Regions from separate parts of the Paenibacillus sp. J53TS2 genome, predicted to be linked through region 2. Evidence: riboswitches for the same ligand, from Rfam matches in the RefSeq annotation. Region 2 holds a riboswitch; the other holds the start of a gene.
The links. A riboswitch is a leader RNA that binds a small molecule or an ion and turns the genes downstream of it on or off. The one in region 2 is predicted to bind FMN.
Positions count from the first base shown of each region.

Region 1 (16,177 bases), on a different contig from region 2:
TACCGCTTTCCGGGTTTGCTTGATTCGATCCTCCAGGCTTACGAGAAATCCGGCGAGAAGGATAAAAGCACCATATCCGAGTAATGAGGATCTAAGGTTTACCCGGGCCCGGAGCCCTGCTCCGGGCCTTATTGCCGGTTCGTTTGGCGCAGGCGAAGCCGCGCGGCCATGCCGAAATTCCGGCTGTCGTTCGGCCTATTCACATCCGGCCTGAATTATGGTTTTCTGAGTAGTGGCAGCGTATTTGCGTGTGCTGTACATAACGCATCATGTGTCAAGACTTGGGAGGCTGTAGTAATGATCAGAAAGATTTGGAAGCGCATCTTCAAACGGAGACGGCGTCAAGGGGCGGCGTTTTGCTTGCTGACTGTCTTGTTATTCGGCTTAGCCGGGGGATACGGGCCGGCGGATGTACTCATAGGTCCGTCTACAGCGGGGGCAGCTGCTGTATTCGGAGATCCCGCTGGTTTTAAAGATATTCGCGGACATTGGGCGCAGAAGGAAATCGAGTCAATGGTTACACAGGGAATTCTGAACGGTTACCCGGACGGGACCTTCCGACCTAACGAACCGGTGCAGGTGGATCAGTTCATCAAGATGTTGATCTTGTCCTACAGCGAGCAGCATCCGAACCTGGAACGCACTTGGCGGGCGTCTTTCCTCGAATCCCTGAGCGAAGAGAATCGAACGATCCTGAAGCAGGATTATCGTTACTACGACTTCAAACCGGCGATGACGGGCTATTGGGCCAAGCCGTATATCGATGTGGCGAGCGATTTGAATTTTTTGAACAAGAGCCGTTACAACGATTTCCAAACCGGGATGACCCGGGAAAATGTGGCGGAAGTGATCTATTACACGCTGCAGGAAACCGAATTTTTGGAGGATGAACAGTTTGGCAGGACGGTGGCTACGTCCTATGGGGATTTGACCAGCGCAAGCGACCGCCAGCAGAAGTTTATCGCCGAATCGTTGATCAAGGGGATCATGCAGGGATACCCGGACGGAAATTTCGGTGTCGGACGAACTGTATCGCGGGCCGAGGCGCTGGTCTTGCTTAACCGTTTGACCGACAAAACCAAGCGAATCCCGATTCAACCGGAGGAAGGAAAGCTGCAACGGCTCGTCCCAACCGCCAGTGGGGGGCAAAGAATCGTCGCTTTCCCCGACAAACGGATGTGGGATGCCTATGATACCTTACGGAAGGCCGGTCAGCTGCGCGGTACCAACTACGATTTGTTTGATACAACGCTGCGCCTGTTCAAGGACGAGAAGGAGAAGGCGGCAGTGCAGCAGGCGACGGCGGCAGGAGGGGGCGGCTCCTCCAGCGGGACGGCGGCGGAGGAAGCGGCGATTTGGCTCGATCCGACGTACAACACCTATGGCATCACCGTTCGGCTTCGGGAAGGAACCTTAGCTCGTAACACGGAATCGATCGAGTTGTTTGCCAATCAACTGTTTTCCTACGACGCTATCGCGTTTCGCCGCTGGTTTGACGCGATTTGCGCTGAAGTAGAAGCCGGCAGACCGCTGGCCGACAAGCAGGCAACGGTCGGGGATTTCTCGGTGAGCGTGCTGGTCGATAACAACGCCAAGACCGTCGTGTTCTCGATTGCGGCCAAATCACAGTAATCTGTCGCTGCCCTACATTCACGACCGCAAAGGGCCTGGCCAAGGAGAGGTTTCTCCTTTGCCGGGCCTTTTTGCGGTTCGCTTTTCCAGTAGCCGGAAGGTAGAATGGGAGTAATGCCCGATGAAGGTCCAAGCGGGGGACACCAAGTTCAAGGAGGTAACGTAATGATGCTTCATATCGATCTATCGGGGAAAATTGCGCTCATTACCGGAGCGACCGGCCAATTGGGCCGGGTCATGACAAGGACGTTGTCGGCTTGCGGAGCGAAGGTGGCCATTCACTATGTCCATAATGAGGCCAAAGCGCAGGAATTACAGCGGGAGATTACCGCGGCCGGCGGAACGGCCATCACCGTGCGGGGCGACATTACGAAGGAAGCGGAGATTAGAGCCATGCAAGCGAAGGTGGCGGCGGAGCTAGGCGATCCGGATATCGTGGTAGCCAATGCGGTTGTGCAATATAACTGGACCTCGGTTCTGGAACAACCGGCGGAGGATTACGTGAGCCAGTTCGAATCTTGCGTGCTGCAGAGCGTGTTTCTAGCCAAGGCGTTTATTCCGGCGATGATCGGCAAAGGATCGGGGCGGTTCATCGGGATCAATACCGAATGCGCCATGCAGAATTTTCCTAACCAATCGGCCTATACGGCGGGAAAAAGAGGCATGGACGGCGTATACCGCGTCCTGGCTAAGGAGGTAGGAGAACACGGGATCACCGTCAATCAGGTAGCTCCAGGCTGGACGATCAGCGACCGTGACCGCGAACTTGCGGATCGAAATGATGCGGCCTATATCGCAGGGGTTCCTTTGAAACGCCGAGGCGAAGACCAGGATATCGCCAATGCGGTTGCGTTCCTGGCTTCGGAGTTGGCCGGATTTATCACGGGGGCTTACCTCCCGGTCAGCGGCGGCAATGTGATGCCGGCGATCTAGGCGAGGGATCCGGCTAGGTCGGGCGAGAAAGGAGATAGCGCGGATGGAGCATACGGAAGACAATCCATCGTTGATCTTGAGCCAATTGCGGCAGGTGGAGAAAACGGAACGGGTGCGGATTTTATACGCTTGCGAAGCGGGCAGCCGAGCCTGGGCGTACGCGTCAGCCGCCAGCGATTACGACGTGAGGTTCATTTACGTGCGGCCGGTGGAGTGGTATTTGTCGATCAAGGACAAAAGAGACGTCATCGAGCGCCTAATCGGCATCGGCACGGAGGTTGCCCACTCTGGAGAGGAGGGTTCCGTGCCGGCTCAGCCGGGGAACGCCGGCGGTCTTGACCTGGCCGGTTGGGATCTGCGCAAGGCGTTGTCGCTGCTCGGCAAAGGCAATCCGGCCTTATTCGAGTGGCTGGCTTCGCCGATCGTCTACGCCGAAGCCTTTCGGTTTCCGGAACGGCTGCAGGCCCTGACGCCGCACGCCTTCTCCGCCAAGGCGGCCATCCACCATTATTTGCATATGGCGAAGCGCAACCTGCGGACAGAGCTGAGAGGCGAGAAGGCCGCGCCCAAGGCCTACTTTTACGTCCTCCGGCCGTTGCTGGCCTGCGCTTGGATCGAGCGCCGCGGAACGCCGCCGCCGATGGACATCGAGAAGCTCGTCGAGGCGGCACTGCCGGACGTAAGCGGCGGCGGGCTCCGGGAGGAGATCGGATTGCTACTGACGCGTAAGAAAAGCAGGGCCAAACCGGAACCGGAGCCCCGCCTTCCCCGGTTGGACGAATATTTGACCGAGCGCGTGGCTTATTTTGAGAGGCTTGCTCCGGGGCTGGAATCCCGAAACCGGAGCAAGGATAAGCTGCACGACAGGCTGGATGAATTGTTTCGATCTGTACTGCAGGAGGTTTGGGGGGGCCATTTCTCAGAAGGCCCGAGCGTTTCATAGGCCTGGAACTCACCCTACCTATCTCAATAAGGAAACTCTGTCTCGTAGTTCAATAGCTGATAGGACCGATATCCCTGCACATTCAGCAAGAGGTCCGAATACGATAATAGAAAAAAGACCTGCCAAATCCAGGGCAGGCCGATATAATCGATGGAACGAAAGGAATTATGCCAATTTCAAAATCGTTAAGGTCGAGTTTAACTGATTATGCAACTGAACAGGTGTGGCACTTGCATTTACGATTTGAAGGGTTGCCGGTACGGTCGGGATGCTAACGATGACCTCTGCCGAGGTAGGGCCGCCGCCATTTCCGGTAAATGGGGCCGGCGTGATCGGAGCACCATTAATGGTCAGGTTGAAAGCTGCATCTCCCTGATTGTGGACCGTAAAGTTGACCAAATACGCTCCTGCTTCCGTGATGGTTACTGTAGAGGATGGGGGCGTGAAGATAAACGCTCCGCCGGAGTTTGCCAAGAGCCCGTTGAACGTAATGGCGGTATTGCCAGGCACCGTATCGGTTCCAGGACCGGGGTCAACGCGATAAATACTTAAAAAGTCGGAGATGCCTCCCGCGGGTCCCGCGGGTCCTGTTGGCCCTGCGGGTCCTACTGCTCCTGCTGGCCCTGCCGGCCCTGCGGGTCCTGCCGGTCCGGGAGGTCCAGGAGGCCCTCCAGCGGGTCCTGCCGGCCCTGCGGGTCCTTGCGGTCCAGGTAAGCCCTGCGGTCCTGCCGGTCCGGTTTCGCCGGTTAGACCTCGCAATCCCTGGGGTCCGACCGGCCCTACGGGCCCTACGGGTCCGATAGGTCCGACGGGTCCGGCAGGACCGGGAACTCCCTGCGGGCCCGGAATGCCTTGTTGACCCGAGACGCCTTGAATTCCCATCGGCCCTTGCGGGGCTTGCACTTTAATGTTTGGCTTTACCTTGATTTTGATGATCTTAATCTTTTTTCCTTTTACATGGTGGAAGTGGCGTTTGTGGATTTTGTGGCCTTTGTGCAGTTTCCGAAGTTTACGGTGCTTGCGTGGTTTGCAATGCTTGCTTTCGTTCATTCCCATCTAAGTCGTTACACCTCCAATAATGTTGATTCAACCTTAGTGTATTGTCTATTCGGCAGAATGTTTGGACGATTGACCTCTATGCGCAGAAAGCGGTTTTTGCCTAAACCCCAAGGATTGGAAGCCCCCAACTCTCTGAAAACACTTTCCTGCTTACTGTAATTACTAGCTTCTAAGCCAAGCTAGGACAAGCCCTCTCCTATTTCCGTTCGACATCTCCCGGCAAACAATGGTATTGATTTTCCCGCCCATAGATTTGTTTTCTCCCCCCAGCACGTTTACGAAGATTGCGTGGAAGGATTGCCCTTGGTTTTATAATAATCAATAAGAATTAGTGACACAGCGCAATTAATAGTCTATAATCAACTGGTGAAAGCTCGATGAAACAGGACTTTAAAATAAGTAATACAGAAGCAACCCGAAAGGGGGGGCGCTTATCATCACTTTGGAGCATGTCAGCAAAACCTACAGCTTGCAGAACGGACGATTCGAGGCGGTGCGCGATGTATCCCTGCGGGTTCCGCAAGGCACCATCCACGGTATCATCGGTCCCAGCGGAGCCGGTAAATCGACGCTGCTGCGAATGATGAACGCCTTGGAGCTGCCGGATCAGGGAACCGTGACGGTACTGGGCCAGGAGCTTACTGCGCTCCCCGAGACCACGCGGCGTGAAGTGCGGCGTTCGATCGGCATGATCTTTCAGCAGTTTCATCTGCTGAATAATCGCACGGTCAGCGGCAATGTTTCCGTGCCGTTGGAACTTGCCGGTTTGCACCGGAGGGAGCGCCTTAACCGTGTACGGGAATGCCTGCGTTTTGTCGGTCTGGAGGACAAGGCCGGCCAATACCCGGCTTCCCTCAGCGGTGGGCAGAAGCAGCGAGTGGCCATCGCCAGGGCGTTGGCCAGTCGGCCGGACATCCTGCTCTGCGACGAGCCGACCTCCTCGCTGGACCCGAAGACGACTGCGGAGATTCTGGAAGTGCTGCTGCATATCCATCGGACGCTGGGAGTGACGATCGTGATCGTCACGCATGAGATGGACGTGGTCCGCAGCATCTGTCAAGGGGTTTCGGTGATGGGGGACGGCCGGTTGATCGATGCGTTTACGCTCGAACGAAACGAAGCGGAGGCCGGAACCTCCGGTATCGCAGGCTACAGCGCTTCTTACAGGGAATTGTTGCTTGGCGGGACGGAGGTGTGAGGGTGTTTGATATGACCTTGATGTGGGACAACTTCATCCAGTATCGCAGCCAAATTGGCGAAGCGGTCGGCGAGACGTTCGCCATGGTTGGGATCGCGCTGCTCGCTGCCGTTCTCCTCGGTTTGCCGACGGGAACCGCCTTGTATCTAACCGGCAAAGGCCAGCTTTATGAACACCGCCTGGGGTATGGCCTGTTGAACGGAGCGGTTAATGTCATTCGTTCCTTTCCGTTCCTGCTGCTGGTGGTGTTTATGATTCCGCTCACCCGTCTCATCGTCGGTACGGCGATCGGGACGCTGGCGGCCTCCATCCCGCTTGCGGTCGTTGCGATTGCGATTTATGCGCGGTTTGTCGAGCAATCGCTACTCGAGGTGCCGCGAGGCGTAATCGAATCGGCGCGGTCCATGGGGGCGTCGAAGCTTCAGATTGTGGCGAAGTTTCTATATGTGGAAGCCCGGTCCGGCCTGGTGTTGGGTCTGACTTCCTCGACGATCAGCTTTATTTCTTATTCCACGGTGATGGGCGTGGTTGGCGGCGGCGGCGTAGGTGATTTTGCCATCCGCTACGGTTATCAGCGGTTCGAAACCGAGCTGATGGCCGCGGTGATCCTGCTGATGATTGTTCTGGTGCAAGGAATTCAATTTATAGGAAATGCGTTGTCCCGTTGGTTGGATAAACGCTAATAACGGAGGGAGAAATCATGATAAAGACAGGTAAATGGATGATGACGCTGGTCCTGCTGATATTGGTATTAAGCGCATGCGGCAATAATGGCAACGCTTCGAACGCTTCAAACACCGGGAATGCGGAGACAGGCGTAGGCGCACCGGCCGCGGCCGAGTCCGAGACGACGGAAATGACAACGTTAAAGGTCGCGTCTTTGATTCAGCCGATGACCGACATCCTTGAACTCATTAAACCGCAGCTCAAAGAGGAAGGTATCAACTTGGAGATCGTCGTGTTGTCCGACAATATTCAGCCTAACGACGCGCTAGCGAACAAAGAAGTCGATGCGAACTTCTTCCAGCACGTGCCTTGGATGGAAGAATACAATAAGAATAAAAACGCCAACCTCGTCCCGGTTCAGCCGGTTTATCATGCCGTGTACGGAGCTTACTCCAAACGCTATAAATCGATGGAAGAATTGCCGGACGGCGCGACCATCGTGATCGCAAACGACGCGACGAACGGGGGACGATCGCTAGATATGCTGGATAAGGCCGGCGTGATCAAACTGAAGGAAGGCGTGGGCATCCATGCTACCGTGGGTGATATCGTAGAAAATAGCCACAATTACAAATTCGAAGAAGTTGATCTACTGATGCTGGCGCGGATGTTGGATGACGCCGATTTGGTGCTGATGACTCCGGCTTATGCCAGCCCGCTGGGTCTTACGCCGAAGAAAGACGCTTTGCTGACAGAAACCGTGGAATCGGCTTTTGCGATCACCTTGGTCGCCCGCCAGGACAATCAGGATTCGGAACCGATCCAGAAGCTGGCGAAGGCGATTTCCAGTCCGGAAGTCAAAAAATTCCTTGAAGACAATTACAACGAGATTGCCCTTCCGGCGTTCTGACGGGGAATAGGTCAAACTGGCTCCTTCATAGGATGGTGATAACATGATCCATATGAAGGAGGGGAGCAGATGCAGATTCATCCTGTCCAGCCGGGCCAAACGACGTACAGCATCGCGGATGCTTATGGCGTACCTTATGAGGATATCGTCGAAGCCAACGAACTGCCGAACCCGGAACAGCTTGTGGTTGGACAAACCTTGGTTATCCCGATTGTCGGCAGCTATTACTGGGTTCGGTCCGGGGACAGCCTATGGTCGATCGCGCAGCGATTTGGGTTAAGTTATCAAGAGCTGGCTCGTGTCAACGCCATTGCCGCGGATCAACCCCTGTCGATCGGATTTCGGTTATATATCCCGCCGCGCCCGCGTAGAAGCGCCGAGTTTAACGCCTACGTTGAGCCGCGCGGGGGGACGGTTGCTCCAGCGCTGGAGCGAAGCGCGCGCGAAGTGGCGCAGCACCTGACGTACCTGGCTCCATTTAGCTTTCAGGCGCAGCGGGATGGTTCGCTCAAGGAGCCGCCGCTCAATCAGTTTCCGGAAATCGCCCGGGCGAACCGGGTCGTGCTGATGATGGTGATCACGAATCAGGAGAACGATCAATTTAGCGATGAGTTAGGCCGGATTTTGCTGAACGATATCCCGATCCAGGACCGTTTTCTGGACAATATCGTTACGACGGCAAGCAATTACGGTTTTCGGGATATCCATTTCGATTTCGAGTTCTTGCGGCCGGCCGACCGGGAAGCCTACAACGCTTTTCTGCGAAAAGCCAAAGCGCGTTTTGCGCAACAGGGTTGGCTGATGTCCACTGCTCTGGCGCCCAAGACAAGCGCCGGCCAACAGGGGCTGTGGTATGAAGCGCATGATTATCGGGCGCACGGGGAAATCGCCGACTTCGTTGTGATCATGACCTATGAGTGGGGCTACAGCGGGGGACCAGCCCAGGCGGTATCCCCGATCGGTCCGGTCCGTCGTGTGATCGAATACGCGTTGACCGAAATGCCCGGCTCCAAAATCATGATGGGGCAAAATCTGTATGGCTACGATTGGACGCTGCCTTTCGTGCAAGGAAGCGTCGCGCGGGCGGTTAGTCCCCAGCAAGCGATCCAAATTGCGGCGCGCCACGGCGTCGCGATTCAATACAGCGACCGGGATCAGGCTCCGTTTTATCATTATTGGGATGGGGAAGGACGGGAACATGAAGTATGGTTTGAGGATGCCCGCTCAATCCAAGCCAAGTTTAATCTGATCAAGGAGCTGGGGCTGCGCGGGATGAGCTATTGGAAGCTGGGCTTGAGTTTTCCGCAAAATTGGCTGCTGATCGAGAACAACTTCGATGTGGTCAAAAGAGGGTAGAACCTAATTTTTCGGACGTGAGAGGACTTTGTGATTTTTGTAACAGAGTTCCCGAAAATCCTGCGTTATGATATAAACAAGTTAAGTAATCAAAATTTAAATGAATAGAGATCTTCGGGGTAAGGTGAAATTCCTAACCGGCGGTGAGGTTTCTGATTGCAGAAACTGCAGCCCGCGACTCGCTTGTGGCTTCGGCCGCACGCGACTGACTTGGTGTAATTCCAAGGCCGACGGTAAAGTCCGGATGGGAGAAGATCAATAAAGCTATAGTTTGATCCAGGGACCGGTACGGTTCCTGACAGGCTTATTTGGTCAGCCCCCGCAAACCTTTACGAAGGTCGATGCGGGGGTTTTCTACTTAGACCCTCTATTCAAGAAGGGGACAAACACCATGGAAAAAGCAAATGTTAGCGGCGGACTCGGGATTCAGGCTGGCGCGGGCGCGGGGGCGCTTACGGGCACATCCGGCCAGGTTCAGCAATCGTCTGCGAAGGCAGAGGCACGCAAATCGCGAAGCGGATTTTGGCTCGTTGTTTTGGGGGCGGCGCTGTGGGGCGTTGACCCGTTATTTCGAGTCATCCTGCTGGAGTCGCTGACGTCGGCCCAAATTGTACTCATTGAGCACCTTATTATCGCGCTCATTGCCATACCTGTCTTATGGAACAACCGCACCGAGCTGAAAGGGCTGGGCTGGAAGCAAGGGGGCGCGCTGCTCTTCATTTCCTGGGGCGGTTCCGCCATCGCCACGATTCTGTTTACGATGGCGCTGTCGAACGGCGATCTGAACGCTGTGCTGCTGCTGCAGAAGATGCAACCGCTGTTTGCCATCCTGTTGGCCGGATTGCTGCTCAAGGAGAAGCTGCCTCGGTTCTTCTTCGGCTTCTTGGTCATTGCGCTGCTCGGAACGTATTTACTGACCTTCGGATTTACGATGCCGATCGGGCATTGGAGCGACTTCGTGCAGGTGGGCAGCTTGCTGTCGCTGGGCGCGGCCGCGTTGTGGGGCGGATCCACCGTGATGGGCCGGATGATGGTTGGGCATATGAAGTATGAGACGGTGACGTCGCTGCGGTTTGTATTGGCGCTGCCGCTGCTGCTGGCCATCACCTGGAACGAAGGGGCCGCCTGGAACCTGCCTGCCGGTACCTCACAAATTGCCGCGCTTTCGCTCAACATGCTGGGACAAGCGCTGCTGCCGGGACTGCTCAGCCTGCTTGTATACTACAAGGGGCTGACGACAACGAAGGCTTCGGTCGCCACATTAGCCGAACTCAGCTTCCCAATGGTCGGGGTTCTAATCAACTGGATTGCCTTCCAGCAGATGATTACGCCCGCCCAGGTGTGCGGATTCGTTCTGATTTGGGGCACGTTGTTCCTGATCTCCCGCCAGGGAGCCAAGCAATAACCTTTCGCTTATAAAAAGAAGCGAGGTTTCCGCCCTTAACTGGGTTCGGAAAACCTCGCTTTTTTTCGCTTTATTCAGCTCGCTTGGCCGTGATCGTTTAGTTCTCGTCCAGCCATAAAATCGCCGTCACGCCGCGCGGATAATACCGGCTGCCGCAGATTACGCCGGCCATCATCTGATCGCTCCAGCTCCAGAAGGCGTTCTTCTCGGAGGTCAGCCAGGCGACATGCGCGGCGTCGGCCGCTTGGCCCCGTTCATCCCAGGCCAGGCCTAGGATCTGGCGGGCGATGAATTGACACAGATAAATTTTGCTGAGCCAGGAATTGTTGCTCGTCGAGGACAGCTTCCACCCACCGTCTTCGAACAGGCAGATACCGGGTTGCAACACCGTGTTCAGGTGCGTGGATAATGCCCGAATATATTCGCCGAACCGGCCGTTCGGATCCAGCGCTTCTTCGCATCCAGTGTACAGCGGGAAGATCAGACCCTCGATCGCCGGGATAATCTTGGAGTCGTTATTTTCCTGGATGACCGCCGGAATGTAGCCGCCTGGCAGCAGATGCGCGGTGATCGTCCCGGCACACCGATCGGCTTGCCGTCCGGCCAGTTCGGCCGCCGCCTCGCGACCGTTTGCTCGCAGTAGCTTTTCCATCGCGACGTAAGCTGCCCAGCTCTTGCCAGCCAAATAGATGTTGTTCCGCGCTTGACCCAGCGAGACATCCAAGCTGTCGTAAGTGGTGATTTCGGCACCGCCCATCGTGCGGGAGCTGTCAAGGCCCATGACGCCGGTCCGTTTAGCTGGGTCCGGATGATCGCGATTCACCATACTTTCCAGACATTGCTCCAGGATCGGCAGGTTGCGATCCAGCCATTCGCGGTCATTCGTTTGCTGGACGTAAACCGTGGCGCTCAATACCCAGTTGACGAGCTGCTCATGGGTCATATGGGAGAAACAATCGTCAATCGCATGCAGCTCGTAAACCGAATAGCCCGGTCGGGAGAACGTGTTGGCAACGCCCATGTCGTGCGTGAAGCTGATGCCGCCGGGATATTCGGTCGCATCTCCGGGAAGACGTACCGTGTCCCGATAACTGTAGCGGCTGGTGTAGAGATCCAGCTCGTTTTTGACCGTCCACGGGTTCATTTTCAGCTCAAAAAACAACTGGTCGACCAGCAAATCGAACGTATTCATCATCCGGTATTCGCCTTCGTTCACGACCCAAAGCGGCTTGCCGTCCTGCTCCAGCAGCTCGGTGGAACCGTAATAGCTGCGGATCGCGTGCGCGAGCATAAACTTCTGGTCCTCGGTCAACTTCGAGTCGTAGACAAGCGTCTCGGCTTTCTGCGCAACCTCCAGCTTACGGTCGAACTCAGCCAGCGCATAATCGGCTACGTCCTCGATATTGGCGAAATACCGCGTGTAATAGTAGGACGCGTCCATCCCGGTGGTGACGTAACCGGCGCGATAGAAACAGAGCGCAAAGCGGTAGGTAGCTTTCTCGCCGGCGGGGGTATCCATGAGCAGCGCGCCCACTGGCCCGAGACCAAAACGGAGGTTCTCCGGAACCTTTGGCTTCAGGATGGATTCCATCTTGAAGAATCCGGCGCTTCTAATCCGCGGGTCGTTCGCTGCAATCGCGGTATGGCGGCCCTGGCCGACGCCGCAGATCCGGCCGTCGGTCACATCCTCCAAGCGTCGGATTGCGCTGAACGGATCGATGTTCTGCAAACCGAAGAAGGCTTTCCGGGCCGAGGTTCCCCGCGTGTTGTCGACCGTGATTTCGGCCAGCACGGCCGGCATGAGCGCGAAGCGCAGCTGATCTTCGGTCGCCGTCTCAGGGTCGGGCACGCCTTCAAACGGCGAGATCAGGCGGAACGTCAAATCGCCGGCTTGCCATTCGTCGATCGCCGCACCGAATCGGCGGACAATCTCGCTGCGGCCGAACGGTTCGATGAGACCGCTTTCTTTTTTCTGAACGGAATGCTGCTCGCTGGACTCGTCGCCGCTCTCTTCCGTCGTATAACGGTCCCGCTCATCCAGACCTTCGCCGAAGAACGGCAGGGCCCGGTAATGGTCTTGCCCGTCGTCCTGCAAGCCGATGTAAATGTTCTGCTTAGGCGGGCTGCCCAGTTCGAGGTCGAATCCGCCGCTTTGGCCGGGATGTCCTAACGTAAAGCTGGCGAAGGCTCCCATCGGGGAGTGATTCGCGTTAAAAAATATATTTTTACCCAAGTTGATTACCTCCTGTTCAATTGGTTGCGGTTGTGCTAGTTTGATTATATCAAGGCTTTGGGGGAACGCCCATATCCAAACCGTCGATTGATTTATCCAAAACGTTCAAAGACGGCGAGGAGGGGACCAAAAGCAGCGAAACGGAGGGACGAGGGTGGTTAGAGAGCATCAGGTTACGGAATATATGCTGCCGGATATGGATTCGACGTTTAAGCTCTTTGCCGCGCATCTGCGGACGGTGACGAGCGCGTGGTCGTACCCGCGGCACAGCCATCCGCTGTTCGAAGTGAACCTGCTGCTGGCGGGCAGTCAGGAGATGATCGTGGGCGGCAAACGGTACGTACAGCAGCCCGGCGATTTCCTGCTGCTGCGCCCCGAGGACGTGCACGAAAGCCGGACGCTGGGGACGGAGTCGATGACGTATTATTGTCTGCATTTTAATGTCGACGAACCCGTGCTTCGCGAGCTGCTGTGCCGCGGCGAGGAGCTCTTGCATGCGGCGGACAGCCCGCTGGCCGAGATCATCCGGCCAAGCCTGGATAAGCTGATCGCGTTGACCTCGCACGGGGCGGGCGCTAAGCTGGCGGACAAGATGCGGGCTTTGTCCGCGGTGTTCGAGCTGTTCGCCGGCCTGAGTGAAGGGCTGGCAGAACGGGAAGTCGGCGCTCCGGGCAGCCGGATGAACCGGATCGCGGCAGAGATTGCCGCCGGCTTGGAACGCAGCGTTGACGAGTCGGAGGCTGTAAACGCGATAACGGGCGAGGGTATCGGCGGCGACGGCGATGGCGACGGGGTCGATGGGGATCGGACACGCGAAACCGTTGCGGCGGTTACCGCCGGACTCGGCTATAGCGCGTCCTCCTGCAACCGGATTTTCCGCAGCGTCTACGGGATGTCGCCGCGCCAGTACTTATCGGCGCTAAAGCTGAAGAAGGCCAAGCTCCTGTTGATGGAGCCGGAACTCTCGGTGGAAGCCGTCTCCATGCGTCTCGGTTACAAGGATATCGCGCATTTCAGCCGGCAGTTTAAGCGCTGGACCGGGGAATCGCCTGGCAAGTTTCGAGCTAGGTTTCACATTTAACTCTTATTATGAAAGGGGTTGGCTGCAGTGACAGTTGAAAGCGCTGACTTATTGGCGTTGCCGCTCCGTAAGCGGATCGTCTTTTTTGGCGACAGCATTACGGAGAACGGAACGTACATCCGTAATTTAGAGGCATTTTTCTTGAAGCATCTGCCGGAACGCCGGCTGGAGTGGATCAATCTGGGGGTCAGTAGTGAAACCGCGGCAGGAACCAGCGAAGCGGATCATCCGTTTCCCCGTCCCTGCGTGCACGAGCGTTTGGAGCGCGCCTTGGCGGAAGTGCAGCCGGATTGGGCGTTTATTTGCTACGGAATGAACGACGGCATCTACCATCCGCTTGGAGAGCAGCGTTTTGAAGCTTATCGCGACGGAGTGCGCCGGGCCGTGGACCGGGTGCGCGGCGAGGGAGCCCGCGTCATCCTGATGACGCCGCCGCCGTTTGACGTTGCTTCAGCCGGCGGGGAGGCATTGCCGGGAGGAATGGACGACTACTCGTTTGAGCGTCCTTTCATCGATTATAACGCCGTCTTGGACCGTTATGGGGACTGGGTGCGCGAGTACGGCGAGGCCGAAGGGCTGACGGTCGTGGATCTCCGCGGTTCGCTTGGCGAATTGATTCGCGCTCGGCGGGAGGCGGACCCCGGCTATCGCTATGGCGATGGCATCCACCCGAACGAAGACGGGCATTGGGTGATCGCTCGGACGATTCTGAGCCGTGTGTTCCATCTGGAGCTGGAGCGGATGCCAGATTGGGCGGATGGCGGAGACAGCGCGTTCATCCGGCTCGTCGGCGAGCGCCGAGCCGTGCTGAATGCGGCATGGCGGGAGCATGTCGGGCATACGAACCCGAACAAGATGGAGACGCCGCCGCTCGCTGAGGCGTTGCTGCAGGCTGAGGCGTTGCTGCCGGCGATCAAGCGGGCCGCCTTGGAGGAGGGCGGCGCGGAGAGTGCTGAGGTGAGCGAATGGATGGGCTTTGCGCGCACCGACTTTTACTTCGGCGGCCGCGAATGCGTGGTGGTCGCTCCTCAGGATGCCGCGCCTGGTCGGCCGTGGGTGTGGCGGAGCGAGTTCTTCGGCGCGTTCGCGGACGCCGACCTCGCCCTGCTCAAGCAAGGCTGGCATCTCGCCTATTGCCGGCTGAGCCATCTTTACGGCTGCCCGTACGCTGCCGGGCAGATGGAAGCCTTTCGCGCCGAGGTGGCCGCGAAATACGGACTCGCCCCGAAGCCGGTGTTGTTCGGCTTCAGCCGGGGCGGCCTGTACGCGCTGCGGTACGCCGCGCTGTACCCGGATCGCGTCGCGGCGTTGTACCTCGACGCGCCGGTGGTGGACATCCGCAGCTGGCCGGGGGGCCAGGGGGCGGGTCGGGGCGAGCCGGAGGAGTGGCGCGACTGCTTGGCGGCGTACGGCATCGCCCAAGCCGCGTCTTCTCCGGCGGAGGGCGCCCGGCGTGCCGGCGAGGAGACGGAGCGCCTGCTGGCGGTGCTGGTCGCGCCGGCCCGCGCCGGCGTGCCGGTGCTGCTCGTCTCCGGCGACGCCGACCTCGACGTGCCGTTCGAGGAGAACGGCGCGGTGCTGGAGCGCGTCTACCAAGCCCATGGCGGCACGGTGACGGCGATCCTCAAGCCGGGTGGCGGGCATCACCCGCACAGCTTGCCCGACGTCACGCCCATCGTGGAGTTTGTCCTCACAGCGGCTGCGAACCACAGCCGATAACAACCGTGAACCACCGTCCGATGCGATTTGGACGGTGGTTCGTTGCGTTAAGCGGTGGGGAAGTACGGATGAGGAAGAGGGGCGTGGAAGGAGTAAGCGGGTTAGTGGCCGGTAGCCGGTAGCTGGCAGCCCAAAGCTTGTAACTTGTAGCCCGTACCTTGGATCATCACACTCGTAGCTCACAACTCGTAGCTCACAACTCGTAGCACACAACTCACAACTCGCAACTCGCAACTCATAACTCATAACTCATAACTCATAACTCATAACGCACAACCCGGATCTCGAAATTTGCGAACGGGTAACTAGTAACTCATGATTTGCAACACACCATTTCCAGCATGTATCTAGTATTTCGTTTGCGCTGCACGTTGGGGGGAATTAGTGGCTTCTCACGTACGCCTGGATGGGTTAGCTGGATCGCACCCCGGTCTTTTTGCGCAAAACTTAGATCTACATAACAGTTCGCTGCTGCAGCTAACCTTTTAACAGGACATTCTATATGAAATTCCATATAGAATTCGAGGTTTGATGATGGAATGAGCAGTTATGTTCGAAATATCATATATAATCTCCGCATTCGGCTCTCCAACAGCCAATCTGTATGAAATTTCATATATAACTCCCTATTTGAGCGTGAATCCGGCAATTATATTCGAAATTTCATATATAATCCCAATGACCGAACGTCCTAACCTAATACCCCCAAGTTCGCGCATACTCTCGCCGACGCCCACGCTAGTCGAGGACGCGAACGAGGACGGATGGAGGGCAGCGGTACCGACCATAACTGGTTGAGCCACTGAAAAAGGACGCACGCAGGCGCATTCCCCGCGGCGTCCTTTGATCCGAGAAAAGTTACTTTACAAACTGCGATACGGCGAACACGGCCGGCGAGTTCCAATAGATCGTCACTTCATTGCCGGCATAGCTTAGCTCATGGTCGACGAAGCATTGTGCCGGAGGCAGTCCTTGCAGATGCTCCTGCATATAGTCGTCGTTCAGGTTGCGGTTCGGTCCCCCGGACACGAGGCCGGGAACG
Region 1 is NZ_BOSK01000007.1:227,025-243,201, reverse strand. Features, by position in the region: gene KJS42_RS16770 (ArsR/SmtB family transcription factor) at 1-84, shown strand, start outside; gene KJS42_RS16765 (S-layer homology domain-containing protein) at 298-1,632, shown strand; gene KJS42_RS16760 (SDR family NAD(P)-dependent oxidoreductase) at 1,801-2,565, shown strand; gene KJS42_RS16755 (nucleotidyltransferase domain-containing protein) at 2,609-3,508, shown strand; gene KJS42_RS23305 (collagen-like protein) at 3,674-4,564, opposite strand; gene KJS42_RS16745 (methionine ABC transporter ATP-binding protein) at 5,001-5,765, shown strand; gene KJS42_RS16740 (methionine ABC transporter permease) at 5,777-6,448, shown strand; gene KJS42_RS16735 (MetQ/NlpA family ABC transporter substrate-binding protein) at 6,466-7,341, shown strand; gene KJS42_RS16730 (glycoside hydrolase family 18 protein) at 7,411-8,697, shown strand; FMN riboswitch at 8,804-8,957, shown strand; gene KJS42_RS16725 (DMT family transporter) at 9,089-10,102, shown strand; gene KJS42_RS16720 (glycoside hydrolase family 52 protein) at 10,200-12,335, opposite strand; gene KJS42_RS16715 (AraC family transcriptional regulator) at 12,490-13,416, shown strand; gene KJS42_RS16710 (SGNH/GDSL hydrolase family protein) at 13,444-15,135, shown strand; gene KJS42_RS16705 (glycoside hydrolase family 9 protein) at 15,994-16,177, opposite strand, start outside.
Region 1: it holds a riboswitch for FMN, as region 2 does, so the genes downstream of both, KJS42_RS16725 (DMT family transporter) here and ribD (bifunctional diaminohydroxyphosphoribosylaminopyrimidine deaminase/5-amino-6-(5-phosphoribosylamino)uracil reductase RibD) in region 2, are expected to answer to the same signal.

Region 2 (16,177 bases):
ATAGAGCATCGTGACATCCAGCAGGATTGTATCGTCCCGATTCTTCTTACGCAGGGTCAAATGGAGCGTGATTGTAGACAGCAAAATCAAGGCGGCTATAAGCAGCAGCAGGATCAGGATGCCTCCGAGCCAAATCCACACGGGAAAGCCCTCCATACCTATCAGATAAAAATTCTCCCTCGTAGTATGGCTTGCCCAAAAGGAAAAAATTCGTCGGTATGCGGCATGAAGCAGCAACTAAGCGCAAAAAACCACCGAAGCTTCCTCCGGCGGTTTGGATTACATAGATTCACGTTTAGTTCTCGTTTTCCGGATCCTGGCGCTTTTCCGGCTGCGCTCCTGCTTCGTCGCTGTTGACATCGTCGAAGGTCAACTGTTGTTCTTCCAACCGTTGAAATAGAAGCTGTGTTTCTTCCTCCAGCTGTTCCGTGCTCTCGAAATCGGCCATATCCGGCAGATCCTTCAAATTGGCTAGCCCAAAATAATCAAGGAACGCCTTTGTGGTGCCATATAGAATGGGACGCCCAATCGCTTCGGCGCGGCCAACTTCCTCGATCAAATCCTTGTTCACCAACGAATGGATAGCTCGCTCAGACTTGACCCCTCGGATCTCCTCGATTTCAACCCGGGTAATGGGCTGTCGGTACGCAATGATCGATAACGTCTCGAGTGCAGCTTGGGATAAGGTTGAACGCGAGGGCGAATAAGCCAAACGTTCGAAATAAGGGGCGTGCTCCGGAAGCGTCGCCAGCTGGTAGCTGCCGGCAATCTGCACGATTTGCAGCCCTCGGCCGGCTCGCTCGAATGACGTTTTCATATCGAGCAAGGCATCCGAAATCACCTCCTGCCGCTGTTCCGTTACTTCGGCCAGCTGCTTCAGGCTCAAGCCCTCTTCGCCGGCCAAAAACAACAGCCCCTCAATAATCGACTTCAATTCCTGAAAATTCATCGATCTTTCCTTCCCCTCTCCACTCCATAACGATGTCATCGAACAGCTTGTTTTGATAGCAGACGATCTGCTTCATCTTCATCAGTTCCAGCACCGCAAGAAACGTGACCACGATTTCATGTCGATACATTTCGGGATGCAGCAGCTTAGAAAATAGCAACCGTCCCCCCTTACCAGCCTGTTGGAGCGCGCCAACCACTTCTTTGATCCGATCCTTGACGGAAATCTCGTCACGGTGAATTCGGGCTACGGTATTGCGCTTGGCCGCCCTACGAATCGCCTTCTGAAAGACGGCGATCAAGTCGGCGGCGTGCAGACCCTTTACCGGATTCTCCTGCACTTCCGGCATAAAAGGCGTTAAATCCTCCGGTTCTTTGGAGAAAATCAAACTGCGCTCCCATTCGCGTTCATGCAAATGTTCAGCGATTCCTTTATATTTCCGATATTCGATCAGCTTTCGAATCAACTCGTCCCTCGGGTCCTCCTCATCCTCCAGCAAATAATCGAATTCATCATCCAATTCGATGACAGGTGGTTTGGGCAGCAGTTGTTTGCTTTTGATCGACAGCAGCGTAGCCGCCATGACCAGAAACTCACTGGTCACCTCCAGCTCCAGCTCCTGCATGTCCTGTAGATATTCGAGGTACTGATCGGTGATCTCGCTAATCGAGACCTGATGAATATCGATCTCCGCTTTATCAATTAAGTGCAATAGCAAATCCAGCGGACCCTCGAAGGATTCCAGCTTGTACGTTACTGTCGTCAATGAACATCCTCCACCCGTAACCAAACATATATGTAGATTAGTTTACCTTAAAAAACGTTTGTTGCAAAAGAAAAATGTAGTACCCCAACGAATCAGAGGTACTACATTAAGATAAGCACTATTTCAACTGTTTCGTCAAGTTCGCCATCTCGATTGCCGCCATCGCTGCATCCCAGCCTTTGTTTCCGGCTTTGGTCCCAGCGCGTTCGATCGCTTGTTCGATATTCTCGGTCGTCACGACGCCGAAGATCGTCGGCACGCCGGTTTTGAGGCCAACGGCCGCCACTCCTTTGGCGACTTCGTTGCAGACATAATCATAATGCGTGGTTGAACCGCGGATGACCGTGCCAAGCGTGATGACCGCGTCATATTTGCCGCTTTCGGCCAGCTTTTGCGCGGCGAACGGGATTTCAAAAGCGCCGGGCACCCAAGCCACGTTTATTTCTTCCTCTTTGGCCCCGTGGCGTTTCAAGGCATCCAAAGCTCCGGAGAGCAGCTTGCTTGTAATGAACTCGTTAAAACGCCCGACCACGATCGCATATTTTAACCCTTCCGATACTAAATGTCCTTCAAATACGTTTGCCATGAATCATCAAACCTTTCTATAAGTGGGATAGTGGATAATATCGTTTTTGCGGATACGCCCTTAGAAGCGGGAGGATTCATCCTGTTCCAAATCATCAAATTTGAGCAAATGCCCCAACTTGGCTTGTTTGGTATGCAGATACTTGGTGTTATCCGCGTTTTCTTTCATTTGAATCGGCACGCGTTCAACTACCTCCAGACCGTATCCTTCTAAACCTTTGATCTTCCGCGGATTATTCGTCATCAGACGGATTTGGCGGACACCCAGGTCTTTGAGAATTTGCGCTCCGATTCCATAATCGCGCAGATCGGCGGGAAATCCGAGCTTCAGGTTGGCGTCAACCGTGTCAAAGCCTTGTTCCTGCAGCTTATACGCCTTCAGCTTGTTGATTAAGCCGATCCCCCGGCCTTCCTGGCGCATATAGAGCAGCACCCCTCTGCCGGCTTCCTCAATCTGCCGCAGTGCCGCTTCGAACTGCGGTCCGCAGTCACACCGGTGGGAGTGGAACACGTCTCCGGTCAAGCATTCGGAATGCACCCGCACCAGCACCGGCTCATCGCCGTCGATCTCGCCTTTGACCAGTGCGACATGTTCTTTGTTATCGACATCATTCGTGTACGCGACGGCGCGGAATTCACCGTAATCGGTTGGCATGCGCACCTCGACCTCGCGCGTGACCAGCTTCTCCTTTTCATTGCGGTAATGGATCAGGTCCTTGACGCTGATCAATTTAAGGTCATAGGTTTTGGCGATTTCCACCAAATCCGGCAACCTAGCCATGGTTCCGTCTTCCTTGATGACCTCACAGATCACGCCGGCCGGATAGGCGCCGCACATCCGGGCCAAGTCGACCGCCGCTTCCGTATGACCAGCGCGCCGCAGCACGCCCCCCTTTTTGGCAATCAGCGGGAACATATGGCCCGGCCGGCGGAAGTCCGCAGCCTTGGCGTTCGGATCCATGATGGCCTTAACCGTCAAGGAACGCTCATAGGCCGAGATTCCTGTCGTCGTATCCTTATGGTCGATGGAGACGGTAAAGGCCGTCCCGTGGTTATCGGTATTTTGCGCCACCATCGGCTGCAAATCCAGTTCCTCTGCTCGCTCCGCCGTAATCGGCAGGCAGACCAGTCCGCGCCCTTGAGTGATCATGAAGTTGATCACTTCCGGCGTCGCTTTTTCAGCCAGGGCCACAAAGTCCCCTTCATTCTCCCGGTCTTCATCGTCAACGACGATAATGACCTTGCCCCGCATCAATTCGTAGATTGCTTCTTCGACTCGGTCTAATACGATATCACCCATAGCTTTCCCCTCCTTGTTTTATATGTAGTTCAAAATGTCGTCTTTGGATCACGAAGCAGCTCGAGAAGATCAATTCGGCGGCGAATCTTGCATTCACCCGGGCCTTCCGCTGCTCACGTAGCTTCCAGCTACGCTGTGCTGCTCAGTCCCTAGCTTCATTCAACCTTCTTGGTGCTCCAAATCCAACTTCTTGAACCTTTATTGAAGTTGTAGTTCAAAATGTCGTCATTTAACCCCCGACTTTTTTAAACGAACCCGTTCGCTGCCAGAAACGGGAGGTTGATTCCCGACTCGTCTCCGGTCTCTTCCCCCGGATCGCCGCTACCTCTGCCATACTTCAGCAGATGATCCACGTATTTGCCGAGTACGTCGCATTCCAGGTTGACGGTGTCCCCGGCCCGCTTGAAGGCCAGTACGGTTTCGGCTAGCGTATGAGGGATAATGGAAATCGTAAACATCCCGCCTTCCGATTCGACCACCGTCAAGCTGATCCCGTCCACGGCAATCGATCCTTTTGGAATAATGAATTTCAATAAGGATGATTTCCCGGGTCGGATTTGAAACACAACCGCATTTTGATCCTGACTGGTCCCGACAATCGTACCGATTCCGTCAACATGCCCCTGTACGATATGCCCGCCGAATCGTCCATTGGCCGCCATGGCTCGCTCGAGATTCACGCGACTGCCTGGTTTTAGATCCTTCAGATTCGTGTTGCGGTACGTCTGCGGCATGACATCTACCGTAAAGGAGGAAGCGTCGAACGAGGTTGCCGTTAAGCATACACCGTTAACAGAAATGCTGTCGCCCAGCTTGATGCCTTCCGTAACGACTTTCGCCGAAATGCTCAGTAGCATCGCTTCGCCCTTGCGGCTGATCGACTTCATCGTGCCGATCTCCTCCACTAGTCCTGTAAACATCAGTGATCCTCCTCCCTCACTTCAGCCTGTGCCCAGACCGGAATTCCTCGGATGCACACATTATCCCCGATTTGTTCGACTTCCATGTCGCGTAACGAGACCGCGTCCCGCATAAGATCAAACCCGGCGAAGCTAAAACTTCCGGGCGCTTCGCTCCCGCCGACGATCTTGGGGGCGAAGAAGATCACGATTTCATCCACCAATTGACGTTCCAGCAACGAGCCATTCAATCGACCGCCTCCTTCAACGAGTACGGAGGATATGCCCCGTTGTCCGAGCTGAACTAACGCCTCATTGAGATCGACCTGTGGGCCGCTTCCGCAACGAAGGATCTCGACGCCAAGCTCGGTCAGCCGCTCAGCTTTGTCCGGGTCAGCCTGCTCAGTAGTCACGATCCAAGTTGGGGCTATCCCATCGTGAAGAATCTGCGCCGTCTCGGGAATGCGAAGCGTGGAATCCGCAATGACCCGTACGGGCGATAAACCCGGGACAGATAAACGGGTTGACAACTGCGGATTATCGGCTATGATCGTCGACACGCCAACCATAATCGCCTGATGGCGATGCCGCATCGTGTGCACGATTTCCCGCGCTTTCTCGTTCGAGATCCATTTGCTGTCCCCGGATCGACTTGCAAGTTTTCCGTCCAGCGTGCTGGCAGATTTGATTGTCACATACGGCAAGCCGCTGGTGATAAACTTGATGAACCGGCGATTCAGCTTCAAGGCCCGGTCGCGCAGCACGCCAACTTTAACTTCAATCCCGGCGGTACGCAGCAACTCGATTCCTTTCCCGGCAACCAGGGGATTCGGATCCTCACAGGCAATCACGACACGTGCCACCTTCTCGTGCACCAACCGCTCCGCGCAAGGGGGTGTCAAACCGTGATGACTGCAAGGCTCCAATGTGACGTATACCGTGCTGCCTTCGGCCTGGGAACCGGCCATGTTCAAGGCGTGCACCTCCGCGTGCGGAGTCCCCCGTTGCAAGTGGGTACCAAGTCCAACCAACGTCCCTTCCTTAACGACAACGGCGCCGACGACCGGATTCGTCCCGGTTTGTCCCAGCGCCCGCTCCGCCATGTCTAGCGCTAAAGTCATGTAATAATCGTCGTCGATCACCTTCATCCTCTATCCTCCTTCCGTCCTTGCCTATCGCTCAGTAACAAAAACAACCCTGCCGCAATCCGGCAGGGTTGATCATGAGAGTAGTTCTACGCTAAATCAAAGAGCGCCTCCGCCTAAAATCACGCCGCCGCTTATCCATTGATAAACAAGGACGATAAATTTATGGCGAAAAGCTAGCATCGCCAAAGCTCTTTCACAAAATCAAATGTGAAAAATAGAACTTGGTCGATTGAACTCTCGAAATCCGAACACCTTCGCAAATAAAATAACGTACGTGCTCCCGCGTTTTCCTTCTCCCATCCAGACTATACTGTCGGTCCCGGAATCTCACCGGCTCAGCCGCATGCTTACGAAAGCACTGCGGGTCACGGACTTGTGCTACATCGGACTAGCGTCCAATGAGCCATCACCGTCGGTAGGGAATTTCACCCTGCCCCGAAGGATTGCTTAATATTAGGTTTGCATAACTGCAAGACGAATGTTAGCACTATTCCTGTCAAAAATCAAGCCTACTCGTCACTACACCCTGCCTCAATTCCATTCGAGCAAGGAATCTTCATCCCCCTATCTCCCGGGATCCAAGGTGCATAAAAACCTCCCGAAATAGCCAACCTTAAAGTCGATATCGTATTGACAAATCCCATACTCAGGAGGAATGAACGTGGCTAAACCGGACAATCGCTCCGACAACGTTGATAAGCTGCAAAGAAGCATTCAAAACACCATCGAGAATTTCCGTGAGGGACAAGATTACCTCAGTGAGCATGCCGATGAAATCTCCGTCAAGGAGAAGAAACAGGTTCAGGAGAAGAACGAAAAACGGCTTCACGCCATTGAAGGCTTCCGGGAAGAAGTGAAGGACGAAGCCGCTCATCAAAGAAAATCGTAAAAAATGAATCAAGGGGTGCTTCACAGCCAAGCCTGCTTGGCCTTGCGGAGCACCCCTTTCGCTTCGAACCTGCTTACGCTTCGTCCCAAACGGAAACTTCCTTCATTTTATCGCCAGGACGGACATTGTCCACAAGTTCCATTCCCGAAGTCACTTTGCCGAACACGGTATGTACCCCGTTCAAATGCGGCTGCGCTTCGTATACGATGAAAAACTGACTGCCGCCGGTATCTTTGCCTGCATGGGCCATCGACAGCACCCCGCGCTCATGTTTGGTTACATTCGTATCCGTCTCGCATTTGATGGTGTAACCTGGGCCTCCGGTTCCGTTACCGATCGGACATCCGCCTTGAGCCACAAAACCCGGGATTACGCGATGGAACGTGAGTCCGTTATAGAATCCGGAATTGGCCAGTTTTTCGAAGTTCGCGACCGTACCCGGAGCTTCTTCGGGCAGGAATTGAATTTCGACCTCGCCGCCTTTTTCCAATACGATTTTACCTTTTTTCATATCCGTGCACACCCTTCTTCTTAGCGTCATTGGACAAACCTCTTCCAGTTTACTAAAAAAAAGCCTTTCAAGCAAAAAAACCGAGGGAATCGGACAATCCGATCCCCTCGGCTTTACTCCTGCCTCTCCTCGTCACTTACTTCAACGAAGGCTGTTTGGCGATCCGTTCCGGAATTACGTCACAGGCGATTAGGTCCTGCAGGGACTCTCGTTTTACGACGAGATCGCTTTGGCCGTCTTGAACGAAGACGACCGCTGGACGGCGTAACCGGTTATAATTGCTGGCCATCGCGTAGTTGTAGGCGCCGGTGCAAGCCACGGCGAGCAAATCGCCGCTGTTCACCTTCGGCAAATCCACGTCCCAGATCAGCATGTCGCCGCTCTCACAGCATTTGCCGGCGATCGATACGGTCTCTTCATTCGCATCGTTACCACGGTTGGCGAGCATCGCCTCGTATTTAGAGCCGTAAAGGGCCGGACGCGGGTTGTCCGTCATCCCGCCATCCACGGCGACGTATTTACGCACACCAGGGATATCCTTACTCGTGCCCGCCGTATAAAGTGTCGTCCCCGCATCGCCTACGATGCTCCGGCCCGGTTCTACCCAGATTTCCGGAAGCTGCGGATACGCGGCAAATTCCCGTTTGACCGCATCCGTAATCGCACCGACATAATCGGAAACCTTCAGCGGCGTATCGCCTTCCGTATAACGGATGCCAAAGCCGCCTCCTAAATTGACGACCTTGAAGGTGACGCCCAGCTTCTCCTTGACCTGCAAAGCGAACGCCGCAACCCGCTCAACCGCCATCTGGAAACCTTCCACTTCGAAAATTTGCGAGCCGATATGCGAATGTACGCCGAGCAAATGTAGATTCAAGCTTCGGTTGGCCAACTCAACAGCTTCCATAGCCGAGCCGTTGCCGATATCAAACCCAAACTTGGAATCGGTTTGGCCGGTTGAAATATATTCATGGGTGTGGGCTTCCACCCCCGGCGTTACGCGCAGCAGAATATTCACGGTGACGCCTTTCTCAGCGGCAAGCGCTTGAAGCATATGCAGCTCCGTAAAATTGTCAGCCACGAAACAGCCGATGCCGGCGGATATCGCCATTTCCAATTCATCCGGCGTCTTGTTGTTGCCATGAAAATGGATTCGCTGCGCAGGGAATCCCGCTTGAAGGGCCGTAAACAATTCGCCCTCGGAGACAACGTCCAGGGACAAGCCCTCCTCCTCGGCCAGCCGGCACATCGCCATGACGCAGAACGCTTTGCTGGCATAAGCAACCTGGAAAGCCAGGCCCGATGCTCGGAAGGCGTTCATATATTCACGGCATCTTTGCCGCACAAGAGCTTCATCTACGACATACAACGGCGTTCCGTAGGATTGCTTTAGCTCGATCGTATCGCAGCCGCCGATTTCGAGATGGCCTTTTGCATTAATTTTGCTGGTACCGTGTAAATACATCTATGCAGTCCTCCACTTTCAAATTTTACACCAGTATAGCAAACAACCGGCAACCTGAAAAATGGATTTTTCGGAATATCATTTGTGTTATTTGTTGAACAAGCCTAAACGTCACCGTTTGCCCGGCATCCGCGTATTGTCCCGCGGCTTGTTGGAGGACGGTCTTTGCTTGGATGTCATCACTGGAACACGGAATAACACCCCGGCCATCGCCTTTGCATTAAAAGGTATAAATGGCCACATGTAAGACGAGTTATTCGAACGGCGCAAAGTCAGCAGCACGATAAACGAAGTTATCCCAATGACAAATCCAGGGGCGCCAAAGATCGCCACCGCCACCAGCAATGCGAGCCGCACCACACGATTGGCGAGACCCAGCTCATAGCTTGGCGTCGCAAACATCCCGATCGCGGCCACTGCCATATACAAGACTACCTCGTTAACGAAAAGCCCTGTCTGGACGGCGATATCCCCGATCAAGATGGCGGCAATCAAGCCCATCGCTGACGCAAGAGGCGTCGGCGTATGCACGGCCGCCATCCGCATGAGATCGACGCCGAACTCCACCAACAGGAACTGAGCGATTAGCGGGATTTTTCCCTGCTCCTGGGGTCCGATGAAGGCGAGTCCCGCCGGCTTGAACTCCGGATGGACGACGACCAGAAGCCAGATTGGAAGCAGGAAGAGCGAGGCGAATATGCCAAAGAAGCGCACCCAACGCAGATAAGTCCCCATAAACGGGGTTTGCCGGTTCTCCTCTGCATGCTGACACAGATCAAAGAAAGTCGTCGGCAATATCATCACGCTGGGCGACGTATCCACGAACACAACAACCCGGCCTTCCAGCAGATGCGATGCAACGACGTCCGGACGCTCCGAGTAACGCACCAGCGGGTACGGGTTCCAGCCCCTGTGAATGATCGCCTCCTCCAGTTGCTTATCCGCCAGGGGAATGCCGTCAATGTTGACCGCTTTGATCTTTTCGCGGATGGAATCGACCTGCGTTTTATCCACGATATCATCGATGTAGGCGATACACACGTCGGTACGGGTTCGACGGCCTACACTAACCATCTCTAATTTAAGCCCTGGATCGCGCAACCGGCGGCGGACCAAGGTAATATTGGTAACCAGCGTCTCCGTGAATCCGTCCCGTGCGCCCCTTACGACGCGCTCCAAAGACGGCTCCTCCGGGCTGCGGACCGGGTACTGCCGGGTATCCATCATCAGCGCCGTTTGCTCGCCTTCGATGAACAGCGCGCTCATGCCGGTTAACGTCTTGTTGATGGCATCGCTCAGCTTCTCCGTTTTTTCCACCTGAATATGAGGGATATAAAGTTCGAAAAAGGATCGAAGCGCCCCGGTTGTCAGATCTTCAGGCGTCAGATAGGTCAGTCGCTTGAGGATTTCCTGCATGGCGTCGGTTCGGGCAAACCCGTTGATGAAGACGAGGCAGGTACGTTTACCGCCAAAGGTCATGTCGCGAAACACGACGTCAAAACTTTCCCCCAGTCCGACGACTTCCTTCAACGTATGTTTCGTAGTCGTCAAGCTGCGGCTGATCGCATCGCTTTGCTGCCAATAGATCACCGACTCCTCCACATTATCGGATCTCTCCGCTTCGCGTTTCCGTTTGATCGCCTCGTCTTCCGGATAGTTCTCCTGCAGAAAATTCTCCTCATCCTCGGGTACGAAGTCCGGAATCGCCTGCGGCCGATCCATCCCTTCCTGCGTTGACTCTTGCGTATCCTGGTCCATCCAACATCAACCTCCGTTTCTTCGAGTTCACGGTCTATAAATAAACCATTCGTACAAGGAGCCCGCCATTTTGCCAAATACCATTGCGAGCAAAAAGCCGAAAAGATACCGCTGCATATGCAACCTTTTGGCCAAAATCGGCAGCACGTTCAGCACTTCGGTCAAAGCAGCTGCCAGCATACCGACGAACACGCCGTTAAACAAGCCGACAATGCCGGTCGCCAGCCACGGCCCGGTCACCCGCCAATTCCAGAAGTCCGCCACCGTACCCACCACTGCCCCCGCAATCATCGCCCCTTCATACCAGTGCACCTTGTCGTAAGAATTCGTCACCTGGGCCAGGCGCGGAATCATGTCCAGCACGATGAACAAAGCGATCACGCCGCCTCCCACGGCGATGCCGCCAGCCAGGCCAAGGAATACTGCCAACCCCGCGGCGATGGGAGACATCAGGATCGCTCCGCCGGCGATTTGGCATGGTTCATTTTTTTGTACTCTTCAGCGACAACGTATTGATTAAGGTTCTCCTGGTAGAGGAACATCTCAACTTCTAAAGGGGTTGGCTCCTCATTCCATTTTTTTCTGAACAAATGGTTAAAAAATACGATCATCCCAAAGCCGATGCCCACGGAATAGGCACCTTGAAACAGATAGGGGTGCTCGTCCTTCTCGCCGGTGATCATCTCGACGATTCGCACCTGTACCTCCGGCATGCTGACATCGGCGTGGAAATTCATGATGGTCAGGGCCGCCCCGAAGAAGAGCAGCAGCCAGACCAAGGCGAACAACAGCGGAGACGGTTTCTTCTCGGGTTTGATCATTTCAACGAGAACATGCGGTTCACCAAGCAATTCGACACGTTGCCCCGGGAATTCGGCTTGAATGGCCGAGATGACCTGCAGCATATCAATGACGATCAAATTACCGTCGCGATGCTCCGGCCGGACCAGCTCCAGCTGAAGCAGCTTGGCTTCCAGCTCCGGCTCCGCCAGGACGCGGGCTACGTCTCGCAGCCGGATCGGTACCCCGGCGGGAAGCCCGACCTGCTTGCGCAGACGCAAATAGACGATGGAAGCGGAATCCTTATCCATGCTAACCACCCTTCCACTAGCGTATTGCCCATAGTATGCCAAGCGAGGAGGGGCTTTACTCTTGATGATAAATTTGCGGCATCAAAAAAAGCATGGGGAGATACCCCCATGCTTTTCCCGTTCTAGTTGCTCCAGAATTACAGCGATATGGCTGTGTCCAGCGCCACTTCCATCATTTGCTTAAACGTGGTTTGCCGTTCCTCGGCCGACGTCTCCTCGCCGGTCAGCAAATGATCGCTGACGGTCAGAATCGTTAACGCTTTCGCACCGTATTTGGCGGCCAACGTGTAGAGCGCTGTCGTCTCCATCTCGACCCCAAGCACCCCGTATTTCATCAGCAATTGGGTTACGCTCGTATCGTCACGGTAGAACATGTCCGAGCTGAAAATGTTACCCACATGCAGCTTGAGCCCTTTTTCCACGCCACGCTCATAGGCCGCCTTCAACAGCTCGAAGCTGGCAATCGGCGCAAAATCGTACCCGCTGAAGACATGGCGATTCATGCTTGAATCGGTACAGGAGGCTTGAGCCAAAATAACGTCCCGTACGCGAACATGCTGCTGCATGCCTCCGCAAGTTCCGACGCGAATCAGGTTTTTGACGCCGTATTCTTTCATCAATTCATTCACGTAGATCGAAATCGACGGAACGCCCATGCCGGTCCCCTGTACGGAAATCCGTTTTCCTTGATAGGTACCGGTGAATCCAAGCATCCCGCGCACCTCGTTATAGCAAATGACATCGCTCAAGTACGTTTCCGCAATAAATTTAGCTCGGAGCGGATCCCCCGGCAGCAGGATCGTTTCGGCAATATCTCCCGGTTTAGCTGCGATATGTACACTCATGTTCTGGTATCTCCCTTGCTAACATTTTTGGTATGGCTGCTACTCTCTTATTATATAGGATGCGACAACCAACGTATATGGATGCAAACGATGCAGAGATCTGATGACGTAAAAAAACCCTTCGGTTCCAGCGGCTTCCTGAATGCCGCCGCTGCCCGAAGGGGTGAATGCATGTCAGATCATTGCGCGATCTGGTCGCGAATGCTCTGTAATATTTTCTTCTCCAGCCTGGATACTTGAACTTGAGAGATGCCCAGCCGGCTCGCCACTTCCGACTGGGTCTGGTCGCGGTAGTACCTAAGATAGACGATCAGGCGCTCTCGATCGGTCAAGCCATCGATCGCTTCGTGCAGCGCCAGCTTGTCGAACCAGCGCTCCTGGGATTCATCGGCGATTTGATCCATCAGCGTGATCGGGTCGCCGTCATTTTCAAACACCGTTTCATGAATGGACGCCGGCGGCTTATTCGCCTCCTGGGCAAACACAACGTCCTCGGGCGTAACCCCCAGCTCCTCGGCAACTTCCTTGACGGTCGGAAGCCGACCCAGCAGCTTGGACAATTCATCCTTCTTCTTGCGAACCTTGTTCGCCATTTCCTTCAGTGAACGGCTGACCTTCAGCGTCCCGTCGTCGCGCAGGAAACGCTGAATTTCCCCGATGATCATCGGCACCGCATACGTAGAAAACTTCACATCATAGCTGAGATCAAACTTGTCCACCGACTTAAGCAGGCCGATACAGCCGATTTGAAACAAATCCTCGGGTTCGTATCCCCGATTCATAAACCGCTGCACGACGGACCAGACAAGCCGAATGTTGCAGTTTACCAGACGGTCTCTGGCAGCGTTGTCCCCGGATTGACTCAGGGCGATCAACCGTTTCACTTCCGTGTCGTCCAAAAACTCTCTCGAGATTTGCTTCACTTCGGCATCCATAGATCCAACCCCTAATTGTATAAAGCTTTCTTGGATACAATCCTTTTCTTCATCCGAATGCGCGTGCCCCCGCCCATCTCGCTGATCACGTCGAATTCGTCCATGAAATTCTCCATGATCGTAAAGCCCATGCCGGAACGTTCCAGTTCAGGCTTCGACGTATAAAGCGGCTGTTTCGCCAACTCCACATCCTCAATGCCACGGCCTTGATCCTCAATGATCAAAGTTACCGTGTCTCCTTCAATTTCAGCGGAAATAGAGACGACCCCTTCGGGGTTCCCATCATATCCGTGGATAATGGAATTCGTGACCGCCTCTGACACCACCGTCTTCAAGTCGGTGATCTCATCCATCGTTGGATCCAGCTGGGAGACGAACGCGGCGACGGTCACTCGGGCAAACGATTCATTTTCGGACTTTGCGGCAAACTTGAGAGACATAAAATTTCCGGCTTGATTCGCTTGGGTACTCACAGGGCCACCTCCAGATCCGTCAGCGCCGTATCCTCGTTTTCGAAGATGGACATGATCTTAAACAATCCCGACATTTCTAGAAGCCGATATACCGGCGGGTTGACGTCGCATACGACCATCTTCCCGCCCTTTTGCTTGATCAGCTTATATCTTCCGAGGATCACTCCGATACCGGAGCTATCCATAAACTGCAGCGACTTCAGGCTTAATACGAGATTGCGGCAGTTTCCACGGGCGATTTCTTCATCCATCCGCATGCGGACGTCGTCCGCCGTGTGATGGTCTAATTCCCCGCTCAAGCGCACGATTAACGTTTCGCGGTGTTTTTCCATTTCCACTTGCAAATTCACGTCTGTTCACTCTCCTCCCTGACATGAACACAACAATTCTACGATTCCGGTCCGGATTCCTGCTGACTGACAAAACTAGAAGAAAAGCCCTATGAATCTACAAAAAACAAGTGTGCCGCCGTCCGTTTAAATAACGTCCACCAGCCGGCTTTATCGATATCGTTAGGTGCGGTTAGTTCGAATTCGGTCAGCACGCGGCCATCCTGATACACCACCAATTTGCCGACGGATTGACCCGATTTGATCGGAGCTGCGAGTTTTTCCGGTGCGATGAGCTTATGGGTGATGCTGTCCTGCTTCACGCCTTTTTTAACCAGAACGTTAAACGGCTTCGAAGCGGCCAGTTCCAACTGGGCGCTCATCCCTTTCTGTACCTTCACCTTGCCGATCGTTTCACCCGCTTGATAAATCGGCAGCAGCGCGTATTGTGAGAAGGCATAATCGAACATGGCCGATACTTCGCTGTTCCGCGTTTTTGTGTTTGGCTCCCCAAGTACCACGGCGATCAAACGCAGCCCGTCGCGTTTTGCGGTGGCGGCCAGGCAGAACTTCGCTTCCGACGTATAGCCGGTTTTCAGACCGTCGGCTCCGCTGTAGAAACGAACTAGCTTGTTCGTGTTAACGAGCCAGAACGGTTTCTCCGACCCCTGCCGCAAGTAATCCTGGTAAGCGCCGGTATATTTCGTGATTCCCTCATGCTTCAGCAGCTCCCGGCTCATGACGGCAATATCGTGGGCCGAGCTATAGTGATCGGCCACCGGCAAGCCGTTGCAGTTGGCAAAATGCGTGTCCTTCAGCCCGAGCGACTGTGCCCGCTCATTCATCATTTTCACGAACGCTTTCTCGGAACCGGCAAGCTTCTCTGCCAGTGCTACGGATGCGTCGTTCCCAGAAGCCATGGCAACGCCCTTCAGCAGCTCATCGACCGTCATCGCTTCCCCCGGCTCCAGAAAGATCTGCGACCCGCCCATAGACGCCGCATACTCGCTGGCGGTGACCTTGTCGTTCAACTTCAGCGTGCCGTTATCGATCGCTTCCATCGTCAGCAGCATCGTCATGATTTTAGTAATGCTGGCCGGGGGCAGCTTCTCGTGGCTCTTTTTCTCGTAAATGATCGTACCCGTATCGGCATCGATCAATACGGCGGACAGTGCATTTTCCGCCAACGCGATTTCATCATCCCCCACATGCGGTCCACCATGTTCCGCGCTGGTGTAAGTCGGCCATACCGAAACGGCCAAAACAAACGCGGCAAACCAGATCAACACCCGTCTTTTCAAGATTCGTCCTCCTTTAGACATAAGTCTGGATTCTGCTAACCTAGTATCGGCATGAAAGTGGGATAATATTCCTGCGCAAAAAAGAAAAAACGCCTTTCGGCGTTTGATTTTGTGGCATATTGAGAATAAGGGACATAAGTGGCCATTAAGGCCTAATATTACCGCTATTTCATACGATCCCATGATTCTTACCTCTGGACCGGCAACTTAACCGCACTAGCTTAGAACCGCTTGACCCCATCCGGCGTCACCAGCGCGAAAACCAGCGGCCGTCTCGGCACCTTCGTTCCGGAGATGCCGTAAGCATTTAAGATGCGCCGTTCCGCTTCCGCGCGGCCCGTTTCATGGCTAGGGTTGAAATGGAGCACGGCCAGCGTTTCGCCGACTTCAACCGGATCGCCGATCTTTTTGCGCAGCTCCACCCCGGCCGCCAGATCGATGACAGAATCCTTCGTTTCCCGGCCAGCGCCCAGCATCATGGCGGCGATGCCGATCTCTTCCGCCTGGATCGATTCCACGAACCCGCTCGCGCTCGCCTTCACGTCCACCTTCAGCTCTGCCGTCGGCAGCAGCTCCGGATGGTCGATCTGCTCCGTGTTCCCGCCTTGCGCGGCGACCATCTGCTTCAGCTTCTCCAGGGCTTCGCCGCTATCGATCTGCGCAGTCAGCATGGCATGTGCTTCTTCTTCATCGGAAGCTTTGCCGCCGAGTATCAGCATATGCGAGGCCAAGATCAGGCAAACTTCCTCCAGATCCGCCGGGCCTTCCCCTCGCAGCGTCGCGACGGCTTCCTGGATCTCCAGCGCATTGCCGATCGCGTGGCCTAACGGTTGGTCCATGTCACTGATCACGGCGACCGTACGGCGACCGACCTGCGTACCGATATCGACCATCGCCTTAGCCAGGCGGATCGAGTCCTCCAGCGTCTTCATG
Region 2 is NZ_BOSK01000004.1:82,304-98,480, reverse strand. Features, by position in the region: gene KJS42_RS10525 (DUF2953 domain-containing protein) at 1-141, opposite strand, end outside; gene scpB (SMC-Scp complex subunit ScpB) at 296-949, opposite strand; gene KJS42_RS10515 (segregation and condensation protein A) at 918-1,715, opposite strand; gene ribH (6,7-dimethyl-8-ribityllumazine synthase) at 1,834-2,301, opposite strand; gene KJS42_RS10505 (bifunctional 3,4-dihydroxy-2-butanone-4-phosphate synthase/GTP cyclohydrolase II) at 2,362-3,600, opposite strand; gene KJS42_RS10500 (riboflavin synthase) at 3,846-4,520, opposite strand; gene ribD (bifunctional diaminohydroxyphosphoribosylaminopyrimidine deaminase/5-amino-6-(5-phosphoribosylamino)uracil reductase RibD) at 4,520-5,647, opposite strand; FMN riboswitch at 5,932-6,094, opposite strand; gene tlp (small acid-soluble spore protein Tlp) at 6,309-6,536, shown strand; gene KJS42_RS10485 (peptidylprolyl isomerase) at 6,610-7,047, opposite strand; gene lysA (diaminopimelate decarboxylase) at 7,184-8,512, opposite strand; gene KJS42_RS10475 (spore germination protein) at 8,624-10,270, opposite strand; gene KJS42_RS10470 (stage V sporulation protein AB) at 10,298-10,720, opposite strand; gene KJS42_RS10465 (stage V sporulation protein AA) at 10,720-11,361, opposite strand; gene deoD (purine-nucleoside phosphorylase) at 11,499-12,206, opposite strand; gene sigF (RNA polymerase sporulation sigma factor SigF) at 12,386-13,141, opposite strand; gene spoIIAB (anti-sigma F factor) at 13,153-13,581, opposite strand; gene spoIIAA (anti-sigma F factor antagonist) at 13,611-13,964, opposite strand; gene KJS42_RS10440 (D-alanyl-D-alanine carboxypeptidase family protein) at 14,054-15,244, opposite strand; gene KJS42_RS10435 (pyrimidine-nucleoside phosphorylase) at 15,466-16,177, opposite strand, start outside.